Regions from separate parts of the Phytohabitans rumicis genome, predicted to be linked through region 3. Evidence: riboswitches for the same ligand, from Rfam matches in the RefSeq annotation. Region 3 holds a riboswitch; each other region holds the start of a gene.
What was found. Region 3 has a riboswitch for cyclic di-AMP ahead of Prum_RS25960 (C40 family peptidase). Riboswitches for the same ligand answer to the same signal wherever they lie in the genome.

Region 1 (5,004 bases), 3.5 Mb from region 3:
CGCCGCCGCGGGTATCGCGTCCCGCACCAGCGTGGCCAGCCGTGCCGACGAAGTGATGGGCGTCTTTGCCCGTTCCCGCAGGATCGCGGCCACGATCCGGGCGGCGAACTTCTCCTCGCCGTACACCCGCAGCACCCGCGTCAGCTCGGGTGCCTCGTATGTGTTGACGACCTCCTCGGCCGTACGGCCGCGGGTCTGGTCCATGCGCATATCCAGCGGCGCGTCCCGCGCGTAGGCGAACCCGCGGTCGGGCGCGTCGAGTTGCAGGGACGAGACGCCGAGGTCGAACAGCTCCGCGTCGACCCGCTCGTACCCGAGCCGGTCGAGCACCTCGGGCAGTTCGTCGTAGACGGCGTGCACGAGGTGGGTGCGGTCGGCGTACCGGGCCAGGCGGGCCCGGGCGTGCGCCAGGGCTTCCTGGTCCCGATCCAGTCCGATGAGGACGGTCCGCGGGTGGGCCGCCAGGACCGCCTCGGCGTGCCCGCCGAGGCCCAGGGTCGCGTCCACGTGCACGGTCTGCCGGTCACCGCGGTCGAGCGCGGGGGCGAGCAGCGCGAGGCACCGCTCGAGCAATACCGGTACGTGCGTACCGCGCAGCTCCCCCATGACCGACCCCCAGTGACCTGCCGTCGTGCACATGCGCCCGGTGTCCCCATAAGTGCCGTGCGCCGTACTGCCAGATCCCCATCCGCTCATTTCCTACGCCTCTTCGCGCCTCGCGGTCAGCGGAGTAGGTATAGCGCGCCTGGCATCGGGGAAGAGATGTCAGGTGCTTCGAGCGGCTGGAGATCTCGCAGTACGGCGTCTGCCAGCCCTTAGAGTCCTCCGGGCAGCACCCCCTCCTCGATGTCCGCGAAGTCGTCTTCGCTCTCCGCGAGGTAGGAGTCCCACGCTTCCTTGTCCCAGATCTCCACCCGGCTGCTCGCTCCGATCACGACGAGTTCACGGCTGAGCCCGGCGTACTCCCGCAGGTGGCCCGGGATCGTTACCCGGCCCTGCTTGTCGGGCACCTCGTCGTGGGCGCTCGCGAAGAACACCCGGCTGTACGCCCGAGCCGCCTTGTGTGTCATCGGCTGCTCGCGCAACTGGTCGGCGATGCGCTGGAACTCAGGCGTCGGGAAGACGTAGAGACAGCGCTCCTGCCCTTTGGTGATCACGACACCTCCCGCCAGCTCATCTCGAAACTTCGCTGGAAGGATCAACCGGCCCTTTTCGTCCAGGCGCGGGGTGTGGGTGCCGAGAAACATCGGCCCACCCCCTCGCCCTCTCGCGGCTTTCGCGGAGCCGCAGTCCCCCGGGGCCGGCGGGCCCCTCCAGGCCCTGCCACTGCGCCCCACTGTACTCCACTTCCCTCCACCCGCAACCAGAATCGCAGCCTTCTGTCCACAGTCGCCGAGACAAAACCGCACGTCACGGGCGGTGGTGCAAAGTGGAGGTCTGTAACCCGACAGCGGGCGTAGACGTGATCAGGGCGTCCCTCAAGTCGCTGCCGCGACGCGTGGGACGCCCTGATCACATGGGGGGATGGAGGAAAGTGGAGGGGAGTTAGACGAGACGCCTAACTACATAGTTCGTGGTCCAGATCTTGTGCTTGCCCACCGTCTTGCCGGGGCGGGGTGAGTCGTACATGTAGCCGCCGCCGGCGTAGACGCCGACGTGGGTGCCGTACGACCCGCTGCGGACCACGATCAGGTCCCCGGGCAGGGCCTTGGACTTGGCGATCGCCTTGCCGTACGCCTGCTGCGAGTTCGCCTTGTGCGGCAGGACCTTGCCGATGGCCTTCTTGTAGACGTACTTGGTGAAGCCGGAGCAGTCGAAGACCTTCGGCCCCGAGGCGCCGTACCGGTAGGCCGCGCCCAGGTGCTTGCGCGCCTCGGCGAGGACCTTGGCCCGGCTGGCCACCACCTTGACCCAGATCTTGCCGCTCGCCGCGCTCTTGTACGTCCCGGTGCTCGGGACGTACACGGCGCGGTAGGTGCGCGCGACGTACGGGCGGATGGCCACCGTCGCCACGCCGGTGGAGCTGACCGTACCGGTCCCGGCGCCGGACCAACGGCCGTTGATCCACGCCTGGAACACCACCTTGCCGGCCGCCGCCTTGCCGGTGGCCGGGTCGGTGACCTTGGCGCTGAGGCGCAGTGCGGAGCCCCACGCCAACCGGCGGGTGCTGGTGGAGAACGCCACCTTCGGCGCGACCGCGACGGCGGACTGCGCACTGGCGGTGGTGGTGAGCGTCGCGGTGGACGCCACGTCGGCGAGCGCCGGTCCGGCCATCAACTGGCCGGCACAGACGCAGATCCCGAGGGTAAGCGCGAGCTTACCGGCGCTGGCACGCAGCCGTCGCCGGCCCGAACTGTGTTCGTGCACGAAAGAGATCCCTCCGGCACGCCTGCGAGGTGAGCTGTCGGGTTCGGGCCCTCGAAGGGTTGGCCCGGCCGCGCGTCGGCGGCTTCACCCCAAGGTCCGTCACTGATGTGATCGGACCGCGGTTCTTGGGTCCCCCGTCCCTGCCCGTTATGCCGTTGTGTTCGGTCAAAGGGGTGGCATCGCTCGGAAGGGCAGGGCTCGGCGTGTCCCGGCGATGCGCCCCGGTCCGTCAGGTGACGGCCCGGCAAATCGTTTCTAGCCGACGGGAAGATATACGCGGAGTAACAAGGATCTTGCATGGCGAAGTTGGCATGCGCTCCGATGACCGATCGCTAAGGGATCCGCCCAAAATGCCGCGACACTCCGTCCCCGCGCGATCACGGTGCGTCGATCACTCAGCGTGAGTATGCCCACACGATTCGGCGGCGGTTTGAGATCAAGACGGCTCCGGTACATTCGCTCGCGTGACGGACGGGAAGATGCCCTTACGGGCCAAGGTCGCGAGCTCGGTGTCGCGTACGGCCGCTGCCCTGTCGCGGGCCGCCGGGCGGGGCGACGGCTCGGTCATCGGCGGCTGGATCGGATTGAAGATCGACCCGGACCTGCTCGCCCACCTGGCCGCCGGGCGGTCGATCGCGCTGGTCTCGGGCACCAACGGGAAGACCACCACCACCCGGCTGGCCGCCGCGGCCCTCGGCGTGCTCGGCCCGGTCGCGACCAACTCGTTCGGCGCCAACATGCCCACCGGCCACACCTCCGCGCTGGCCAAGGCGGGGCAGACCCCGTACGCCGTGCTGGAGGTCGACGAGCACTACCTCGCCCAGGTCATCGCGGCGACCGAGCCGCGCGTGGTGGCCCTGCTCAACCTCTCCCGCGACCAGCTCGACCGGGCCAAAGAGGTCGCGATGATGGCCCAGCTGTGGCGGACCGCGCTGGCCGAGCACCCCACCGTGCACGTGGTGGCCAACGCCGACGACCCGATGGTGGTCTGGGCCGCCGTCCAGTCCCCCGCGGTCACCTGGTTCAGCGCCGGGCAGCGGTGGCACGACGACTCCTGGGTCTGCCCCGAGTGCGGGTCGCCGATCGAACGGCAGGCCGACCAGTGGTGGTGCACCGGCTGCACGCTGCGCCGCCCGGTACCGCAGTGGGTGGTGGAGGACGACGGCGTCCTGGATCCGCGCGGCGCCTGGCACAAGATCGCGCTGCAGATCCCGGGCAAGGTCAACCTCGGCAACGCGGCCACCGCGCTCGCCCTCGCCGCCCAGTTCGGCGTGCGCCCCACCGACGCCGTCTCCCGCCTGTCCACCGTGACCTCCGTCGCCGGCCGGTACGCCCAGGTCGTGCGCGACGGGCGCAACATCCGGCTGCTGCTGGCCAAGAACCCGGCGAGCTGGCTGGAGGCGTTCGAGATGGCGGACGACGCGCCCACGCTGCTGTCCATCAACGCCCGCGACCCCGACGGGCTGGACACGTCCTGGCTCTTCGACGTCGACTTCAGCCCGCTGCGCGGCCGCCAGGTCCTGATCACCGGCGACCGGGCGTACGACCTCGCGGTCCGGCTCGAAGTGAACGACGTACCGTTCCGCCACGTACGTACCTTCGGCGAGGCGGTCACCTCGGTGCCGCCGGGCCGGCTCGAAGTGATCGCCAACTACACCGCGTTCCAAGACATCCGAGCGGAGCTCGACCGTGTCAACTGACAGTGCCATCAGCATCGTCTGGATCTATCCGGACCTGCTGTCCACGTACGGCGACCGGGGCAACATGCTCATCCTCGCCCGCCGTGCGGCCCTGCGCGGGCTGCCGGTGCGGACCTACGAGGTGCGCTCGGACCAGGCCATCCCCGCCACCGCGGACATCTACCTGCTCGGCGGCGGCGAGGACGGCCCGCAGGCGCTCGCCGCGCAGCGCCTGATCGCCGACGGCGGCCTGCGCCGCGCGGTGGCGCAGGGGTCGGTGGTGTTCGCGGTGTGCGCCGGGTACCAACTGCTCGGCGGCTCGTTCTTCGCCAAGGGCACCAAGTGCGCCGGCCTCGACCTGCTCGACCTGCGCTCCGACCGCGGCCCGAGCCGGGCGGTCGGCGAGCTGGGCGGCCCGATCGACGGCCGCCTCGGGCTGCCGCCGCTGACCGGCTTCGAGAACCACGGCGGCCGCACCCACCTCGGGCCCGGCGTCACCCCGCTGGCCCGGGTCACCACCGGCATCGGCAACGACGGCACCACCGAGGGCGCCTGGCGGGGCAAGCTGCTCGGCACGTACTCGCACGGGCCGGCGCTGTCCCGCAACCCGGCCATCGCCGACCTGCTGCTGCGCTGGGCGACCGGGTACGAGAGCCTGCCGCCCCTGGACGACACCTGGTCCGACCGGTTGCGCGCCGAGCGCATGGCCGCCACGACGGCCTCATGATCGGCCGACTCTTGGCGCGGCTGCGCCAGCGCTCGGTCATGCGCTTCGCCCTGCTCCTGCTCATCCTCGCGGCGTGCGGCGTCGCCGTGCTCTTCCTGCCGCAGCCCGACCTGGCCGACGCCCCGCGCCTGGTCGACCGGCTCGGCCCGCTGGCACCGCCGGCCGCCGTCCTGCTGGGCGCGCTGATGATGGTCGCCCTGGTGCCCCGCACGCTGGTCTCGTTCGCCTGGG
Region 2 (5,004 bases), 1.3 Mb from region 3:
CCCGATGTCCTTGAGCAGCGGCGAAGCCGCGTCCGGCGCGGTGTGCAGGATGACCGCCGAGGATCCGCGCGGCGTGCACGGCTGGGACGCGACGCTGCCGCACCCGACGAACGCCGGCTTGTTGGTCGCGAAGTCCGGGTCGATCGTCACCATGCCGCTGCCCGGCCAACCGGTCGTCCTAAATGGAGCCTTCAGCAGGTCGAAGTAGTGCGACCAGTCCCAGTACGGACCCGGGTCCCAGTGCATGCCGCGCACGTTCGCCGGGATGGTGCCGGGCACGTTGTCGTGGCCGATGATGTGGTTGCGGTCCAGCGGGATGCCGAGCCGCGTCGCCAGGTACCGCACCAGCTTCGCCGACGTGCGGTACATCGCCTCGGTGTACCAGGTGCCCTGCGCGGCGAAGCCCTCGTGCTCCAGCCCGATCGCCTTGGCGTTGACGTACCAGTTGCCGGCGTGCCAGCCCACGTCCTTGGCCTTGAGGTGCTGGGCGATGTGCCCGTCGACCGAGCGCAGCGTGTACTGCCAGCTCACATATTTTGGATCCAGTACCAAGTTGACGGAGGGCTGGAAGTACCCCTCGGTGTCGTGGATGACGATGTACTCGATCTTCTGCTGCTTGGGCCGGTTGCCCAGGTCGTGGTTGCCGTAGTCGGGGTTGCCGTTGTTGTCCAGGAACTCCTGGTACGGCGCCGGAATCCACTCGCAGGAGATGTCCACCGGGCACTCCAGGCCGTCCGGGCGGGCCAGCTTGCGCAGCCCGAGCCGGTCCAGCCAGCCGCGCGCCGGGTTGACGCTCCGCGCGGCCAGCGTCACGCTCTGCCCGTCGTCGGTCACCCGCGCGACGCCCTCGCGGATCGTCGTGAAGACCTGGTCGGCAAAGGCCGCCGCGGCATCGGCACTGTCCGCGCCGCTGTACCTGGCCACCGCGCCGTACCAGGCCGCCGGGTCGCTCGCGCTCCCCGTCGGTCCAGCGATGCTTTCCTGGTACGCGGAAAGGAGTGCCGCCCCACCCCGGATGTTCTCGGTCGGGCTGGTGCGCAGCGCCTCCTCGGTCGCGCCGGTGAGCGCCGCGGCACGGTCGAGCGTCTGCAGCGCCTCGGGAGCGGGCGCCGGCACACCCACCGAGGCGACGTCCTTGGTGCTTCGGGCGTCGTCGCCCCGGGCGTCCTCGGCGTCGTCGTCGTGGTGGTTTCCGCCGGGTAGCGACGTCACGTACGTGGCGTCGGTAAGGTGCATCGGGCCGTAGCCGGCGCTGGTGCTGGGCGTGCCGGCGTTGGTGTCCCACCGGGACTCCAGGTACGACACGCCGAGCAGGACGCTCTCGGGTACGCCGAACTCCGCCGCGGCGGCCGCGTACTCCTGCTGTCGGGTGTCGGTTGATGGGCTGGTCGCGGGGGCGGGCGTGGTCGACACCAGCGTCGCCGCGCCGACCACCGCCGTACTGAGCACGATTCGCGTTGTAAGACGGGGCATGGTCAATAGATTACGAGACTTCGCGCCTACATGTAAGAAAGCTTCACGCGCTCCTGAAATCTAGCTCTGCGAGTGATTGTCTGAGTTGCCCTGGAATCTCCACAATCGAGCAATGTCGCGCGAAATGCACATGACGCGCCGATGGGGCGTACCCCTGCTTGGACTGGTGTGTGTGGCGCTGGCCGCGACCGCGAAGCCCGCGCCGGGTGGGCCGCCGTCGGTGTCGGTGCGGTACACGTTCGACGGCTGGTTCACCGGCTCGGTGCCGGATGCCGCCGGGCGGCACCCGCTGCGGACGCGGGGTGTCGTGGGCTTCACCGAGCGCGGCGGCGGGTGGGCGGCACGGTTTCCGGACCGGTGCGACGGCGCCGGCTGCCCCCGGGCGATCCTGGAGAGCGGGCCGGCGCCCGAGCTCAATCCGGGCACCCGCGCGCTGCGCTACGGCGCCTCGGTGCTGATGACGGCCGCCGACGCCGGCGACGGCGCGAACGTTGTGCAGAAAGGGTTTTCGACCGGCGGCGTCACCCAGCTCAAGCTCCAGGTCGACGGCCGCGCCGGCCAGCCGAGCTGCGTGGTCGCCAGCACCACGACGATCTACCGGGTGATCGCGCCGGTGACCGTGACCGACGGCCGGTGGCACGCGCTCGCCTGCACCCGGGCCGGCTCGACGCTGTCGATTTTCGTCGATGCGGTGCCGCGCGGCTCGGTCCACGTGCCGCCCGGGGTGTCCATTGTGAATTCCGAACCGCTGCGAATCGGCGGCAAGAACGTCTCCGTCGACAATGACCAGTACGCCGGACTGCTGGACGACGTGTTTCTGTCTATTGACTAGCATCGTTTCGATATACGATGCGCTACCGTGCGCACACGGACCGAACTAGTGCCCCCGTACCGCTTGCGGGTCGATTGCGCCGCTCCTACCCTTGGGGATCGTTGAGCCGGAGGTCGGCCTCCCAGCCTGGGAGACCACGGCTCAGCCCGCCGAGTCGGTCAGACAACGAGCCGGGGAACCACGCAACTTGGGGTGAATCCGCGATCCGCGGTAGGGCGTTCTTCCCGCCCGAACCCGTCAGCTAACCCGGTAGGCGGCCAGGGAGAAGGAGTTCGGACTCCGGTGGCAGGCTATGCCGCGCGTCGCTCCATCATTACCGCGTTCCTCGCATGCGCCGCCGTGCTGTCCAGCGGCACGGTCGTGCACGCCGCGCCGTCCCCCGCCGAGATCGAGAAGCAGATCGACGCGGCGTTCGAGAAGCTCGAGCCGGTGCTTGAGCGCCACAACGCCACCCGGATCGATCTGGCCGCCAAGCGTAAGCAGGCCGACGCGCTCGCCAAGAAGATCGCGCCGCTGCAACTCCAGATCGACCTGGCGATGACCCGGGTCGGCGAGTTCGCCGTGGAGCGCTACAAGGGCGGAAACTTCTCCGCGTTCAACGCGCTCCTGACGAGCGGCACGCCGACGACGTTCGCCGACCAACTGGAGCTGCTGGACGTCTTCGCCCGCCGTTCCCAGGCCGAAGTCCAGCAGGTCATCGACCTCAAGGAACGCTACGCCAAGCAGAAGGCCCCACTGGACGCGTTGGTCAGCCAGCTGACCGAGGCCGAGGCCGACCTGGCGGTGAAGAAGAAGCAGCTCGACGGCGAGATCGACAAGCTGGAAAAGGCGCGCCTGGCCGCGTACGGCAGCGGTGGCGGCGTCGGTGAGCTGAGGCCCGCGGCGTGCCCGTACTCGTACGACGGCAGCGCCGGCACCAAGGCGGCCAAGTTCGCCTGCGCGCAGATCGGCTCGGATTACGTCTTCGGCGCCGAGGGTCCCGACGCGTACGACTGCTCCGGGCTGACCATGAAGTCCTGGCAGGCCGCCGGCGTCTCGCTGCCGCACAACGCCGCCCGCCAGAAGGGCACGGTCGATCCGGTCAGCAGTCGAAGCAACCTGAAGGTCGGCGATCTCGTCTTCTACTACAGCGACGTCCATCACGTGGGCATCTACGTCGGCGGCGGCTACATCGTGGACGCGTCCAAGCCCGGGGTACCGGTCCGGATGCGCACGATCAACGCCGCGCCGATCAATGGCTACGGCCGACCGGGCTAGCGTTACCCACCCCCGTGGCCGCGCCTGTCGCGTGTTCCCCCGTCACGCGACCCGCACCGGCCAGAGAAAAAAAGACGCCCTCCCATCCACCCGGGATGGGAGGGCGTCTTCTCGGTTAACGTGCTGTCGGCCAGGTCCGCCAGTTCTTCCAGGCCCTACTCGGAGTGGGCCCGCGCTGACCCTGGTACCGCGAGCCGTACACGCTCGACCCGTACGGGTGCTCGGCCGGCGACGACAGCCGGAAGATGCACAGCTGACCGATCTTCATGCCCGGCCACAGGGTGATCGGCAGGTTCGCCACGTTGGAGAGCTCGAGCGTGACGTGCCCGCTGAACCCCGGGTCGATGAAACCGGCGGTCGAATGCGTCAGCAGGCCGAGACGGCCCAGGCTCGACTTCCCCTCGAGGCGGCCGGCAAGCTGGTCGCCCAGCGAGATAACTTCCAGCGTGGAGGCCAGCACGAACTCGCCCGGATGCAACACGAACGGCTGACCGGCCGGCACCTCGACCTGCGAGGTGAGATCGTCTTGCCGTACCGACGGGTCGATGTGCGTGTACAGGTGGTTGTTGAACACGCGGAAGATCCGGTCCAGCCGGACGTCAATGCTGGACGGCTGGACCAGGTCCGGCTCGAACGGGTCGAGCGCGAGGTTGCCCGCCTTGATCTCGCTGACGAGGTCGCGGTCGGAGAGCAGCATGCGACACACCATAGGGGACTACCTTGCTCGTACATACGTTCGATAAGATGCTGGCATGGCATCTTGGTCTGAGTTCGTCACCGATGAGCCCCGCCTGGCCGAGGCGATCCGCTCCCTCATGCAGCAGTACGGTCCGGGTCTGGGCTACCTCGCGACCGTGCGCGCCGACGGCGGACCGCGGGTGCATCCGGTGTCACCGGTGATCACGGACGAGGGCCTCTACTGCTTCGTCGTCGACTCGCCCAAGCGGCGTGACCTGGAGCGCGACGGCCGCTACGCGCTCCACTCCTTCCCGCCCGAGGACAGCGACGACGAGGCGTACCTGGCCGGCCGCGCCCAGGTCGTCACCGACCGCGCCAAGGTGGCCCGCCTCGCCGGCAACCTGCGGGCCGCACCGCAGGTCGACTGGCGGCTGTTCGAGTTCACGGTCGACGTGGCGATGCTGGCCCGGCACGGACGCAACGGCGCCACCCCGTTCACGGTCGGCACGCCCGAGCGCCCCGCGGTGCAGGTGTGGCTCGACCCGACGGCCGCCTCTTCGGCTACGGCGTCCTCGGCTACGGCGTCCGACAGGCGTTCCAGGCGTTCGACCTGCGCGTCGCCTGGCCTGCGGTGATAGTCCCTGGGCGGTGTGCCCGTGGTGGCTGGGTTGTGATGTACAGTGGTGTCCGCTTGCGGGTGTAGTTCAATGGCAGAACATCAGCTTCCCAAGCTGACAGTGAGGGTTCGATTCCCTTCACCCGCT
Region 3 (5,004 bases):
GGCGGATGCCGCGCGGCTCCAGGTACACGATCCGTTCCAGGTCGGGACACTCGTCGAGTACGGCCAGCGCCTTGTCCACCTGCTCCTGGTCCTCGGCGATGAGCACCCGGGCGCCCGAGTGCGAGAGCAGGTAGCCGACCTCGGGTGCCGGGTTGGTCGGATACAGCCCCACCGTGGTGCCGCGCACCGCCACGGTCGCCACGTCGGCGTACAGCCACTCCCGGCGGTTCTCGGAGTGGATCGCGACCCGGTCGCCCGGCTGTACGCCGAGGGCCAGCAGCGCGTGCGCGACGGTCTGCACGGTGTCCCAGTAGTCGGCCCAGCTCACCTCCTGCCAGATGCCGAAGTCCTTCTCCCGCATGGCGATCCGATGTGGACCGGCGAGCGCGTGGTCGCGTACCCGGGAAGCGATGGTCGTGGCCGTGCGGGTCTGGGTCGTCGCCGTCATGTGGGCTGCACCTCCCCGAGGTAGGCGCGGATGACGTCGGGGTCGTGCTGGATCTCGGCCGGCGCGCCGGTGGCGATCGGCCTCCCGAAGTCGACCACCAGCACCCGGTCGGCGAGGTCCATCACGAGACCCATGTCGTGCTCCACGAGCAGGATGGGGATGTCGAGTTCGTCGCGGATGTCGAGGATGAAGCGGGCCATGTCCTCGGTCTCCTCGCGGTTCATGCCGCCGACCGGCTCGTCGAGCAGCAGCAGCTTGGGTTCCATGGCGAGCGCCCGGCCGAGCTCGACCCGTTTCTGTACGCCGTAGGGCAGCAAACCGACCGGCAGGCGCCGCCACTGCTCCAGTTCGAGAAAGTCCACAATGGTCTCGATGGCGGCCCGGCTGGCCAGTTCCTCCCGCCGGGCCCGCCCGAGCCACGCGATCGCGGACAGCGGCCCGTACCGGATGTGGTTGTGCCGTCCGAGCATCAGGTTGTCCAGGACGGTGAGGTTCGCGAAGAGCTCGACGTTCTGGAACGTGCGGGCCATGCCCTGGGCGGCGATGGCGTGCGGCCGCTTGCCGGCGATGTCGGTGCCGTCGAAGACGACGCGGCCGGACTGCGGGCGGTACACGCCGGAGAGCACGTTGAAGATGGAGGTCTTGCCGGCGCCGTTGGGCCCGATGATGGCGAAGAGCTCCCGGCGCCCGACGCTGAAGCTCACCCCGTCGATGGCCTTGACGCCGGCGAAGCCGAGCCGCAGGTCGTGGCACTCCAGAATCGTCACGAGAGCCACCGCTTCCGCCGCTTGTAGTGTTTGACGTCGCGAAAGCTCTCCCGGGTGAGTCCGAGGTAGAACTCCCGGATGTCCTCGTCGGCCAGCAGCTGGTCGGCCGGCTTGTCGAGGACCACCTTGCCGGTCTCCAGGACGTAGCCGTGCGCCGCGATGGACAGCGCCATGGTGGCGTTCTGCTCGACCAGCAGGACGCCGGTGCCCCGCTTGTTGATCTCGACGATGAGCCCGCGCACCTGCTCCACCAGGCGCGGCGCCAGGCCGAGGCTGGGCTCGTCGAGCAGCAGATAGCGGGGCTCGGCCATGAGCGCGCGGCCCATCGCGAGCATCTGCTGCTCGCCGCCGGACAGGTAGCCGGCGGTGCGCCGCCGGCGCTCGGCCAGGACCGGGAAGAGCGTCAGGACGTCCTCCATGCGCGCCTTGATGGTCCGCGGGCTGGTGTGGCCGCCGATGCGGAGGTTCTCCTCGACGGTCAGCTCCGCGAAGATCCGCCGCCCCTCCATCACCTGGCAGATGCCGCGCCGGACGAGGGCCGCCGGGCGGAGGTGGTGGACGGGCTCGCCGTCCAGGGTCACCGAGCCCTTGGTCACCTCGCCGTCGTGCACGTCGAGCAGGCCGGTGATCGCCCGCAGGAGGGTGGTCTTGCCCGCGCCGTTGGCGCCGAGGAGGGCGACGATGCCACCCGGCGGCACCGCCACGCTCACACCGCGCAGGACCAGCATCACGTCGTCGTAGACAACCTCGAGGTTCTGCACCTGGAGCATCGGCGGCTCCTGTGTTTCACGTCACAAGTTACCGATCATTTAACTAAACCTCACAGCTAGGTCAAGCGACGGTTTGGTCTCGGTTGGTCACCGTCAGTAATTCATCCGACCAGCACTTTCACCTGCCCGATGATCACGTTAGGTTGGAGCCGCTGGTCCGGTCGTCAGTCATCCCCCGGGTGGCACCGGCCCGGTGCCGCCGAATCGCTGGATGATCACTGTCCGTAAGCGAACCGGGGACCCAACTCGAGTAATGGGGTGAATCCGCGCCACGCGCGGAAGGGCGTTCTTCCCGCCCGAACCCGTCAGCTAACTCGGTAGGCGGCGTTGCGGAAGAAGGGTTCGCGTTTGTCCCCCGCGCGAAAGCTGCTGCGCGCCCTCGTGCTGGTCGGACTCGGAATCGGGCTGACCGTGCCGGCCACGGCCGCCCAGGCCGAGCCGTCGGCGAGTGAGCTGACCCAGCAGATCAACAAGTCGTCGACCGAGCTGGAAAAGGTCGTCGAGTCCTACAACAAGCTCAACGAGCAGCTCAAGGACACCAAGGCCGCCTCGGCCGCGCTGGCCGCCAAGATGGCCCCGCTGGAGCAGCAGGTCGCGAAGGCCGGCGCCGACGTCGGGCAGATGGCGGCCGTGGCGTACCGGACCGGTCAGGTGGGCGAGGCGAGCGCGCTGCTGGACGGCAGCGGCCCGCTCATCGACCGCCTGGGCATGCTGGACCAGCTCGCCCGGGACCGGCAGGAGCAGGTCGCCGGCTACACGGCGGCTCAGCGGCAGTACGCCGATGAGAAGGCGAACCTGGACACCACCGAGGCCAAGCAGACCGCGCAGCTCAAGGAGTTGGCGGCCGGCAAGAAGAAGATCGAGGCCGACCTGGCCAAGCTCTACGAGATGCGCCAGAAGGCGTACGGCTCGGCCACGTCGTCCAGCGGCTCGTACACCGGGACCATCCCGTCCGTCTCCGGCAAGGCGGGCGTGGCCGTGCGGTTCGCCTACAACGCCATCGGTACGCCGTACGTCTGGGCGGCCGACGGTCCGGACGGGTACGACTGCTCGGGGCTGACGCTCGCGGCCTGGAAGGCGGCCGGCAAGACGCTGCCGCACAACGCCGCCATGCAGTGGGACGTGGTGGCGCACATCGGCCGCGGCTCCCTGCAACCCGGCGACCTGGTCTTCTACAGCGACCTGGGACACGTGGCCATCTACGTGGGCAGCGGCAAGGTCATCCACGCCCCCAGCCCGGCGAGAGTGTCAAGCTCTCGACGGTCGACATGATGACCCCGTACGGCTACGGGCGCGTCCGCTAAGGCAATCCCCGTTGATCTTGGAGTTGTCAGGTTCCATACCGGACATCTGAACCTGATAACTCCAAGATCGCCGTCGGGAGGCGGGGAGTGTCACACCTCGGGTTCAGGCTCAGCGCATGAGTATCCGTGTTGCTGAGCCGTACTCGTTCGAGATGTCGCTGCGGGCGCTTGCTGGGTTTGCGCCTTCCGCCGGTGGTCACCAGGTCGTTGGGGGGCGGGTGCGCAAGGCGTTCCGCCTCGGCGCGGAGGCGGTCGTCGCCGAGCTCGGGCCCGACCTCTCGCTTGGCGTCCACTCCGGTCGGGCGCTCGCGCGCGAGGAGCGGGCGGAGATCGAGCGCGCCGTCTCGCGGTGGCTGAGCCTCGACGACGACATGTCGGGCTTCCTCGCCAGCGCCGAGCGGGACGGCCCGATGGCGCACGTCGTCCGGGCCGCCCACGGCCTGCACCAGGTGCGCTTCGCCTCGCTCGCCGAGGGCACCGTCTACTTCACCCTGACCCAACGCAGCACCCAGTGGTACGCGACCGCCCGCAAGCGCCGCATCGCCGCCGAGCTCGGCCCACGGCTCACGGTGGACGGCGTCGACCACGTCGCCTTCCCGTCGCTGGCCACCATCGGCGCGCTCGGCGACGCGGAGCTGATCGGGTACGCCGGCAACCGGCAACGCGCCGACCGGCTCCGCACCGTGGTGGCCGGGGTGGCCGCGCTCGACGAGGAGTGGCTGCACACCGGGGCGTACGACGAGGTGCGCAAGGCACTCCTCGCCGTGCCGGGGATCGGCGAGTTCACCGCCCAGGCACTGCTGCTGCGGGTCCTCGGCCGCCCCGACGACGCACCGCTGGGCATGGCGCAGTTCGAGGCAGCCGCCCGCGCGGTGTACGGCGAGACCCCGCCCGGTCCCGCCGAGTTGCGCGCGCACTACGGCCGCTGGGTCGGCTGGTGGGCCTACTACGCTCGCACCGCGTCGTCCTGGGTCGCCGAGCCGCTCCCCGTGGCCGCATAACACCACGTCTGTGGTCGTCTCGCACCACGCCGCCCTACGCTGTTGGGTAATCCCGGAGGAGGGCGACGTGGTCACACTGCACCTGCCGGCCGTCGAGGTTTGGACGGTCGACGCCATCAAGGATCTGCCGCCCGAGCTGCGCTACGAGCTGCACGACGGGAGTTTGTTGATCATGTCGCCGGCCAGGTTCTGGCACCAGGAGATCGAGAGAAGGATTTGTAACCTTCTCCGCGCTGCGAACCGTATCGCGTCGCAGCAGGTCGGTGTCCTCAACACCGTGCGCGATACGCGCGTGCCCGACGTGGCAGTGTTCAACGCGGAGCCGGAGGACTGGGACGTCACCTGGCATCTCGCCGCCGCGATCGCGCTCGTCGTCGAGGTGTGGTCGCCAGGCTCCGACGGCAAGGACCGCGACACCCAGTGGTACGCCGAGAGGGGCATCCCTGGCTACTGGCTCGCGGAGCCCATCGAGGGTGACAAGAAGAACGCCTTGATCACGATGCACGAGCTGAAGGCCGACGCGAACACCTACGTCGTTACCAGTCAGGCCACGCTCGCCGAGTTGGAAGAGCGCGGGCTCTCCTGACTGTCACAAAACGGCCGGCGCCCTGGGGGACGCCGGCCGTTCGCGGTACGAGTGGGGAGAGTTACGCGGCCTGCAGGCCCTCGGCCCGAGCCAGCTCGCGGAGCCGGCCCAGCGCCTGGATCTCGAGC

Region 1: linked by a shared signal. The riboswitch ahead of Prum_RS09355 (C40 family peptidase) and the one ahead of Prum_RS25960 (C40 family peptidase) in region 3 are both predicted to bind cyclic di-AMP.
Region 2: linked by a shared signal. The riboswitch ahead of Prum_RS19505 (C40 family peptidase) and the one ahead of Prum_RS25960 (C40 family peptidase) in region 3 are both predicted to bind cyclic di-AMP.

Annotation. Positions count from the first base shown of each region.
Region 1 covers NZ_BLPG01000001.1:2,189,764-2,194,767, forward strand. Annotated here, with positions in the region: partial or broken gene rsmH (16S rRNA (cytosine(1402)-N(4))-methyltransferase RsmH) at 1-606, opposite strand, end outside; gene mraZ (division/cell wall cluster transcriptional repressor MraZ) at 816-1,247, opposite strand; gene Prum_RS09355 (C40 family peptidase) at 1,546-2,367, opposite strand; cyclic di-AMP (ydaO/yuaA leader) riboswitch at 2,372-2,544, opposite strand; gene Prum_RS09360 (Mur ligase family protein) at 2,847-4,067, shown strand; gene Prum_RS09365 (type 1 glutamine amidotransferase) at 4,057-4,773, shown strand; partial or broken gene Prum_RS09370 (TVP38/TMEM64 family protein) at 4,770-5,004, shown strand, end outside.
Region 2 covers NZ_BLPG01000001.1:4,365,587-4,370,590, reverse strand. Annotated here, with positions in the region: gene Prum_RS19515 (N-acetylmuramoyl-L-alanine amidase) at 1-1,449, opposite strand, end outside; gene Prum_RS19510 (LamG domain-containing protein) at 1,586-2,305, shown strand; cyclic di-AMP (ydaO/yuaA leader) riboswitch at 2,443-2,575, shown strand; gene Prum_RS19505 (C40 family peptidase) at 2,588-3,562, shown strand; gene dcd (dCTP deaminase) at 3,678-4,259, opposite strand; gene Prum_RS19495 (pyridoxamine 5'-phosphate oxidase family protein) at 4,315-4,875, shown strand; tRNA gene Prum_RS19490 (tRNA-Gly) at 4,934-5,004, shown strand, end outside.
Region 3 covers NZ_BLPG01000001.1:5,701,187-5,706,190, reverse strand. Annotated here, with positions in the region: gene Prum_RS25975 (AMP-dependent synthetase/ligase) at 1-448, opposite strand, end outside; gene Prum_RS25970 (ABC transporter ATP-binding protein) at 445-1,215, opposite strand; gene Prum_RS25965 (ABC transporter ATP-binding protein) at 1,212-1,985, opposite strand; cyclic di-AMP (ydaO/yuaA leader) riboswitch at 2,173-2,324, shown strand; partial or broken gene Prum_RS25960 (C40 family peptidase) at 2,334-3,289, shown strand; gene Prum_RS25955 (DNA-3-methyladenine glycosylase family protein) at 3,406-4,290, shown strand; gene Prum_RS25950 (Uma2 family endonuclease) at 4,358-4,876, shown strand; gene Prum_RS25945 (sigma-70 family RNA polymerase sigma factor) at 4,938-5,004, opposite strand, start outside.